One region of the Phytobacter cepae genome, then DNA from elsewhere that is predicted to be linked to it. Evidence: predicted binding sites of a transcription regulator. Region 1 holds the regulator's gene; the other holds the start of a gene.
What was found. Region 1 encodes LexA, which represses DNA repair genes until DNA is damaged. Its sites were predicted from a motif close to TNCTGTATGTACATACAGNA; they were not measured.
Positions count from the first base shown of each region.

Region 2: the regulator LexA is predicted to act here: its motif matches at 2,070-2,089, upstream of mutH (DNA mismatch repair endonuclease MutH).

Region 1 covers NZ_CM135107.1:4,776,605-4,781,012, forward strand. The annotation lists gene ACUY4Q_RS22370 (conjugal transfer protein TraF) at 1-90, opposite strand, end outside; gene zur (zinc uptake transcriptional repressor Zur) at 365-880, shown strand; gene ACUY4Q_RS22380 (CsbD family protein) at 982-1,191, opposite strand; gene lexA (transcriptional repressor LexA) at 1,457-2,071, opposite strand; gene ACUY4Q_RS22390 (diacylglycerol kinase) at 2,180-2,548, opposite strand; gene plsB (glycerol-3-phosphate 1-O-acyltransferase PlsB) at 2,678-4,408, shown strand, end outside.
Region 2 covers NZ_CM135107.1:981,807-986,214, forward strand. The annotation lists gene ACUY4Q_RS04685 (YgdI/YgdR family lipoprotein) at 16-234, opposite strand; gene ACUY4Q_RS04690 (TerC family protein) at 371-1,084, opposite strand; gene mutH (DNA mismatch repair endonuclease MutH) at 1,148-1,843, opposite strand; gene rppH (RNA pyrophosphohydrolase) at 2,522-3,052, shown strand; gene ptsP (phosphoenolpyruvate--protein phosphotransferase) at 3,065-4,408, shown strand, end outside.

The sequences.
Region 1 (4,408 bases):
TTCCGCCCAGGTATTCGCTGCTCCCGCTTGATTGGCCACGGAAAAGGAGACAGCGATAGCGACCACTGAAAGTTTGAGTTTGTTTTTCACAATTATGCGTCTCGTAGTCAGATGAGTTTTTTTTATGCCCTGTTCCTTTTTACATGAACAGGAATGCTCTATTGCTGCGAATAACACCGGAAAAATGTCTAATTCTGCCAAACAGGTAATTACTGGCAGAAATTATAGTTATAAGAATTGACCCTCATTATTTATAGAAGACGTAATGCGATTGTGAAAGCCGGAGGAAGAAGCCCGATCTCGGCGTTTAGTGCAGAACATGGTAAAGTGAGGAATTATGCCGCCGGGAAATGAGAGGACGACAATGGACAAGACCACTTCGCAAGAGATGCTAGCGCAGGCTGAAAAACTGTGTGTGCAGCGCAATGTGCGTCTGACGCCACAGCGCCTCGAAGTTCTGCGTCTGCTAAGTCTGCGGGAAGGTGCAATAAGCGCTTATGATCTGCTGGATCTGCTGCGGGAGAGCGAACCGCAGGCGAAACCCCCTACCGTTTATCGCGCGCTGGACTTCCTTTTGGAACAGGGTTTCGTGCACAAAGTAGAGTCCACCAACAGCTACGTCCTGTGCCATCTGTTCGATCAACCGACCCACACGTCGGCCATGTTTATTTGCGACAGATGCGGCGTAGTTAAAGAAGAACAAGCGGAAGGCGCAGAAGATATTATGCATGCACTGGCGGCTAAATTAGGATTTGCCTTACGTCATAATGTCATCGAAGCACATGGTTTGTGCGCTAAATGCGCCGAAGTGGAAGCGTGTCGTCATCAGGGTGAATGCCACCATGATCACTCGATTCTGGTAAAGAAAAAACCGCGCTAGCGGCGGTTTCTCTTTTAAGCAGTGTGATTTGAAAAGAGTGGTACGTCCATGTACCGTCGGGCAGGGTAGTCACTCTAATGCATATTCAGAGGGAAAAAGGACTACCAGCGGTATTCGTTGCGGGTTTCCCAATCAACGACTTCTTTTTCCGCCTGATCTTTCTGGTAGCCATAACGTTCCTGAATTTTACCTACCAGCTGGTCGCGTTTACCTTCGATGATGGTCATATCATCGTCGGTCAATTTGCCCCACTGTTCTTTCGCTTTACCTTTGAACTGTTTCCAGTTACCGCCGATTTCGTCTTTATTCATAATCATTTCCTCATCGTTCGGTTTTGAATAGCGAGTATTCATCCATTTTTGTTACGTTCGTAATCTGCTGAACGTGATAATAATTGTAGTCACGGATAACGACGTGGTGGATTTATTCGGAATTTTTAACCATCCAGACGGTATTTTTAAGAACGTCTATCGGCAGAAAGAGAGGAGAAAAAAAGAAAGGAAAGATATCTAAGTAATTGAATTTTATTAAAAAACCGTGACAACACAGAGCGCTACCACGGCTTACAATTGAGGGTTACAGCCATTCGCCATTGCGAATCACACCGACTGCCAGACCTTCGATCGTGAAGTTTTGCTCGCGCAAATTGACCACAATCGGCGAGAACTCGCTGTTTTCAGGCAGCAATTCAACCGTATTACCCTGCTTTTTCAGTCGCTTGACGGTCACTTCATCGTCAATGCGCGCGACAACGACCTGACCATTACGTACGTCCTGCGTTTTATGCACTGCCAGCAAGTCACCGTCCATAATGCCGATGTCTTTCATGGACATTCCACTTACGCGCAGCAGAAAATCCGCATTCGGTTTGAACAGAGAAGGATCGACCTGATAATGGCCTTCAATATGCTGCTGAGCCAACAGAGGTTCACCTGCAGCAACACGGCCTACCAGCGGTAAACCGGCGTCTTCTTCGACTTCCAGCAACAAACGAATACCGCGCGATGCGCCAGAGACAATCTCAAGTACGCCTTTACGCGCCAACGCTTTTAAATGCTCTTCGGCAGCGTTTGGGGAACGGAACCCCAACTGTTGCGCGATCTCCGCACGCGTCGGCGGCATGCCGGTTTGGTTGATTCGATCGCGAATGAGATCGAACACCTCTTGCTGCCTGGCCGTTAAAGCTTTCATTCCGCCCCCTGGGTGTATATACAGTTATGCTGTTAGTATATACAGCTAAAGGCGATTTTGAAACCAAAATTACGCAAAAAACCAGCAGTTAGCGCAATTCTGGAAGGCTTATCGGAAATGGCCCCACAGCAGTGAAATCCAGGTGAAGAGAGCAACCAGAATGGTCATGAGCACCGCCGCTGAACCCATATCTTTTGCCCGTCCGGAAAGTTCATGAAAATCGGAACCAATACGGTCAACGACCGCTTCAATCGCACTGTTGAGAATTTCAACGATCATCACCAGCGCTACCGAGCCAATCAGCAATACGCGGGTGATCGCGTCGACATCAAGGAAACAAGCGATAATAATTGCCAGAATGACCGCAACGGACTCCTGACGAAAGGCAGCTTCGTTTATCCAGGCGGCACGGACGCCTTTCCAGGAGTACCCGGCTGCTTTGATAATACGGGTCATGCCAGTGGTGTTATTGGCCATTAAAAGAACCTTTTTATGTTATGAGCATCAATCTCTATGTAAGGTTATAGAGGTACAAAAGAATTTGTGCGCGCTTTCTGATATTCTTGCGGCGCATTGGCATTAATAACCAGAGGCTTTACATCCTTTATGTCCGGCTGGCCACGAATTTACTACAAATTACTTAATTTACCATTAAGCGTGCTGGTAAAAAGTAAGTCTATCCCTGCGGAACCCGCACAGGAACTGGGGCTCGATACCTCACGCCCTATTATGTATGTTTTGCCTTATAACTCTAAGGCCGACTTACTGACGTTACGCGCTCAATGTCTGGCACATGATTTGCCGGACCCGTTTGAACCGCTTGTGATCGACGGCGTGGAGCTGCCGCGATATATCTTCATTCATGGTGGGCCGCGGGTATTTACCTGGTACACACCGAAAGAAGAGTCCATCAAGCTGTTTCACGACTACCTCGATTTGCACCGTAGCCATCCCGACCTGGATGTGCAGATGGTGCCGGTTTCGATGATGTTCGGTCGTTCGCCAGGCCGCGAGAAGGGCGAAGTGAATCCGCCGCTGCGTATGCTCAATGGCATTCAGAAATTCTTTGCCATCTCCTGGCTTGGACGTGACAGCTTTGTGCGTTTCTCACCGCCAGTTTCACTGCGCCGCATGGCCACTGAACACGGCACGGATAAAATCATCGCGCAAAAACTGGCGCGCGTGGCGCGTATGCATTTTGCTCGCCAGCGTCTCGCTGCGGTGGGCCCACGGCTGCCTGCGCGTCAGGATCTGTTCAACAAGCTGCTGGCCTCGAAAGCCATTGCCCGCGCCGTTGAAGACGAAGCGCGCAGCAAGAAAATCTCCCATGATAAGGCGCAGCAAAACGCGATCGCGCTGATGGAAGAGATCGCGGCGAACTTCTCTTACGAGATGATTCGCCTCTCTGACCGTATTCTCAGCTTTACCTGGAACCGCCTGTACCAGGGCATCAACGTGCACAACGCCGAGCGCATACGCCAACTGGCCCATGACGGCCATGAAATTGTCTATGTGCCCTGCCACCGCAGCCATATGGACTACCTGCTGCTCTCTTACGTGCTCTATCATCAGGGGCTGGTGCCGCCGCACATCGCTGCCGGTATTAACCTGAACTTCTGGCCAGCAGGCCCTATCTTCCGCCGTCTGGGGGCGTTCTTTATTCGTCGCTCTTTCAAAGGCAACAAACTCTATTCCACCGTGTTCCGCGAATACCTGGGCGAACTGTTCCAGCGGGGTTATTCGGTTGAGTACTTTGTGGAAGGCGGGCGTTCACGTACCGGTCGTCTGCTGGATCCCAAAACCGGCACCCTGTCGATGACCATCCAGGCAATGCTGCGCGGGGGCACGCGTCCTATCACGCTGGTGCCTATTTATATCGGTTACGAGCACGTGATGGAAGTCGGTACCTACGCTAAAGAGCTGCGCGGGGCGACGAAAGAGAAAGAAGGCTTTATGCAGATGTTACGCGGCCTGAGCAAGCTGCGTAACCTTGGCCAGGGCTATGTGAACTTTGGCGAGCCTATCCCGCTGACGGCCTATCTTAATCAGCGAGTGCCGGAATGGCGCGAGTCTATCGATCCTATCGAAGCGGTGCGTCCGTCCTGGCTCACGCCAACCGTCAATGCTATCGCGGCCGATCTGATGGTACGCATCAACAACGCCGGGGCAGCCAATGCCATGAACCTGTGTTGTACCGCCCTGCTCGCTTCGCGCCAGCGTTCACTGACCCGTGAACAACTCACGGAGCAGCTGGACTGCTACCTGAATCTGATGCGGAATGTGCCCTATGCAGAGGATTCAACGGTGCCCACGGCCACCGCTTCTGAACTCATCGCC
Region 2 (4,408 bases), 1.4 Mb from region 1:
CTTTAAGAGAATTTTTTAGCGTTCGAGAATCTGAGAAACGTCATCGCGGTTAATCTGCATTTTATTACCCTGCTGATCGCGATAGCTGACCAACCCGGTATCATCGTCAACTTTTGGCTTGCCTTCCGTCAGGATCATCCTGCCGTCTTTCGTTGCCATCACATAATCACTGCTACAACCCGATACTGCAAATGCTAACCCTACTGCAGAAATGAGTACTGCCCAATTCTTCATCCTTTTACCCTCGGCTGACCTGTTTGATACATAAGTTTAGTAATAACCTGATGTTACGGGATAAAAAAGAGGGAAAATCTTAAACTGGGAGCAAAAGCAGGATAACGCGTGCCTCCCCCGTGGGGGAGGCGCCGTATTACAGTGGTTTTTTCTTATTGCGCAATAAATTAAGGCTTTCTACCGCGATGGAGAAGAACATAGCGAAATAGATGTAACCTTTTGGCACATGAATCGAGACGCTTTCCAGAATCAAGGTAAAACCAACCAGAATCAGGAATGACAGTGCCAGCATTTTAACGGAAGGGTGACGGTCAACGAAATCACCAATCGGGCGCGCCGCAAACATCATCACCGCAACGGAAATCACCACCGCTGCCATCATAATAAACAGGTGATCGGACAGGCCAACGGCAGTAATCACCGAGTCGAGGCTGAATATAATATCCAACAGCATGATCTGTACGATAGCGCCAAGGAACGAATTGACGTTCGTTTTAAGGCTCTCCTCCTCGCCTTCGATCGTTTCATGGATCTCTTTACTGGCTTTCCAGATCAGGAAAAGGCCACCGAGGAAGAGAATCAGGTCACGAGCGGAAACGGAGTGGTTAAACACCTCAAACAGCGGAGTGGTGAGTTTGGTAATCCAGGCAATAGAAGCCAGCAACAATAATCGCATGATCATTGCCGCCGCCAGACCCAACCGCCGTGCGTGGTTACGCTGGGCAGTGGGCAGCTTTGCGACCACCAGAGAAAGGAAAATAATATTGTCGATCCCAAGCACTATCTCCAAAAGCGTTAGCGTGCCAAGGGCAAGCCAGGCGTTGGGATCGGTAATCCATGCAAATAACATCTCTAAAAGTCCTGCCAAAAAAGAAACGCTGATTATAAGCGCGCGGCGGGCAGAGGTAAAAAATTAATCCCCTTGAATCACGAAATGCCGGGCCAGCAGCGCACCGGTGAAATTCTTTTTCAGATAGAACCCCCGCGGTAGCGTCAATATCGGTTCCCCGCGTGCACCAATGGCCTCCGTCAGGGCTTTACTGTTGGCGGCTTTTGGGCGGAGCTGCAGTACCTCACCATGACGCGCGGTGATACGTTCAACCTGACCCAGTACAATCAAATCCATTAACTCCTCCCAGTCCAGACGCAGCTGATGTTCTTCTTCAGCATCAGGGCTCCATAACAAAGGGGAGCCTACCCGGCGTTCGGCAACGGGGATATCGCGAGAACCTTCTATAGGGATCCATAACACGCGCTGCAATTTATGGCGTACGTGGCTGGTTTCCCAGGTCACGCCGGAATTGCCCGTTAACGGCGCGACGCAAACAAATGTCGTCTCCAGTGGGCGACCTGAACTGTCGATCGGGATCGTTTTCAACTCCACGCCCAGATGGGCGAAATCCTGCTCGGGTTTACTTCCCGCGCTGGCGCCCAACCATTGTTCCAGTAACACACCCGTCCAGCCTTTATCACGTTTCAAATCGCGCGGAACCGGCAGGCCGACGAGGGTGGCGAGTTCGCCGAGGGTGTAACCCGCAAGCGCCTGCGCCTGCAAAAAGAGCTGTGTTTCGGATTCGGGAGAAGATGTTAATGGAAAGAGATCCGACATTTTTGCGCCCTGGTTAAAAAGTGAACAGCATTTGTTCACGGTTTGAATTCAATAAATAGATTTCGCTAAAACTTAGTCAAAGTCATGATAAATAAAACCTTTTAACGTCGAACTCCCTTCGTTGCGCAACAAAACAAGAAGTTGTCCAAATCTGGTCACTGACAATGAACAGGATCTTACACCATGTTATCCACAGAAAAATGGGATAACTGGGTAAAACTCTCACTACTGTTTCGATTTACAGCCTTGACGTGCGACCAAAATCCAATTTTTGCACAAAATGTGCCTAACTTAATGGCATAATCTGTGGATAAAAACGTCGTTGTTCGATCTTTCATCACTCAAAGGATCGGTTAAGTGATGATCATCACATTATGCGATGTTGAGCAGGGAATTTTCAATGTAACTTAATGAATGAAATGATTTTATTTTCCAGGGCTATTATACGCGTTTTCGGATAACTCCGGGTTTTCCCATGGTAAACCTCGGGTTCTTCACAACTCTATCCACAGAAAACGTGAATAAAACCCGGTTTGAGCCGAGGGGCCTGTTTATAACTGGGGCGATAACTGTGAGTTATTCAATTGTTATCCGTTTGTGCCGCCGCAATTGAGTGGTTTACCGTTTTCCGCGAGTGTGAAACAATCGTTTGATTCAGGTTTATTTTGAGGTAGTCCGGTGATTGATGACGATGGCTACCGCCCAAATGTGGGTATCGTAATCTGTAATCGACAGGGCCAGGTTATGTGGGCCAGACGCTTCGGACAGCACTCATGGCAGTTTCCCCAGGGGGGAATTAATCCAGGTGAATCTCCGGAGCAGGCGATGTATCGGGAACTGTTCGAGGAAGTGGGCTTAAATCGTAAAGATGTTCGAATCCTTGCTTCTACCCGTAACTGGTTGCGTTACAAGTTACCGAAACGTTTGGTGCGTTGGGACACAAAGCCGGTTTGTATCGGCCAGAAACAAAAGTGGTTTCTTCTGCAATTGGTCAGTAGCGATGCTGACGTGAATATGCAAACCAGTAGTACTCCTGAGTTCGATGGCTGGCGATGGGTAAGCTATTGGTATCCTGTTCGTCAGGTGGTGTCGTTTAAACGCGATGTCTACCGACGGGTGATGAAAGAATTTGCAGGCGCAGTGATGTCGCTTCAGGAAACACCACCTAAGCCGCAAAATGCTCCTGCCTGGCGACGTAAAAGAGGTTAAGCCACGCACATTATGCTCACCCGACTGCGAGAAATCGTTGAAAAAGTCGCCAGCGCACCGCGTTTAAATGAAGCGCTGGAAATCCTGGTCACGGATATTTGTCATGCAATGGATACCGAGGTGTGTTCTGTTTATCTCGCTGACCATGACAGGCGCTGCTATTACCTGATGGCGACGCGCGGTTTGAAAAAACCGCGCGGGCGCACGGTTACTCTCGCATTCGATCAGGGAATTGTCGGCCTGGTTGGCAGGCTTGCTGAGCCTATTAACCTTGCCGATGCGCAAAAACATCCCAGCTTTAAATACATCCCCGCCGTAAAAGAAGAGCGTTTTCGCGCCTTTTTGGGTGTGCCGATTATTCAGCGCCGCCAACTGCTCGGCGTGCTGGTCGTTCAGCAGCGCGAGCTGCGCCAGTTTGATGAAAGTGAAGAGTCCTTTCTTGTCACCCTCGCCACGCAGATGGCGGCAATTCTCTCGCAATCTCAGCTAAACGCACTGTTTGGTCAGTATCGTCAGACCCGTATTCGTGCACTTCCTGCTTCATCCGGCGTTGCGATTGCCGAAGGGTGGATGGATGAAACCCTGCCGCTCATGGAGCAGGTTTATGAAGCATCAACGCTGAATACCACGCAGGAGCGTGAAAGGCTGACCAGCGCGCTGGAAGAGGCCGCCAATGAGTTTCGCCGCTACAGCAAACGCTTTTCAGCGGGAGCGCAAAAAGAGACCGCGGCCATTTTCGACCTCTACTCGCATTTGCTCTCTGATGCACGTTTGCGCCGCGAACTTTTTGCCGAAGTTGATAAAGGGCTGGTCGCAGAGTGGGCGGTGAAAACCGTTATTGAACGCTTTGCGGAACAGTTTGCCGCCCTCAGCGATGGCTACTTAAAAGAACGCTCTGGCGATTTACGCACCCTGGGGCAGCGTTTGCTGTTTCACCTTGATGATAATATTCAGGGGCCAAATACATGGCCTGAACGTTTTGTGCTGGTCGCGGATGAACTTTCTGCCACGACGCTGGCTGAATTACCGCATGACCGGCTCGCGGGTGTGGTGGTACGGGACGGCGCAGCAAACTCCCACGCCGCGATCATGGTACGCGCACTGGGTATCCCCACGGTTATGGGGGCGGATATTCAGCCATCGATACTGCATCGCCGGACACTGGTGGTGGACGGTTATCGGGGCGAACTGCTTGTTGATCCTGAGCCAGTACTGTTGCAGGAATATCAGCGACTCATCACTGAAGAGAATGAGTTAACCCGGCTGGCAGAAGACGATGTTAACCTCGCAGCACACCTGAAAAGCGGTGAGCGCATAAAAGTCATGCTAAATGCGGGCCTCAGCCCGGAGCATGAG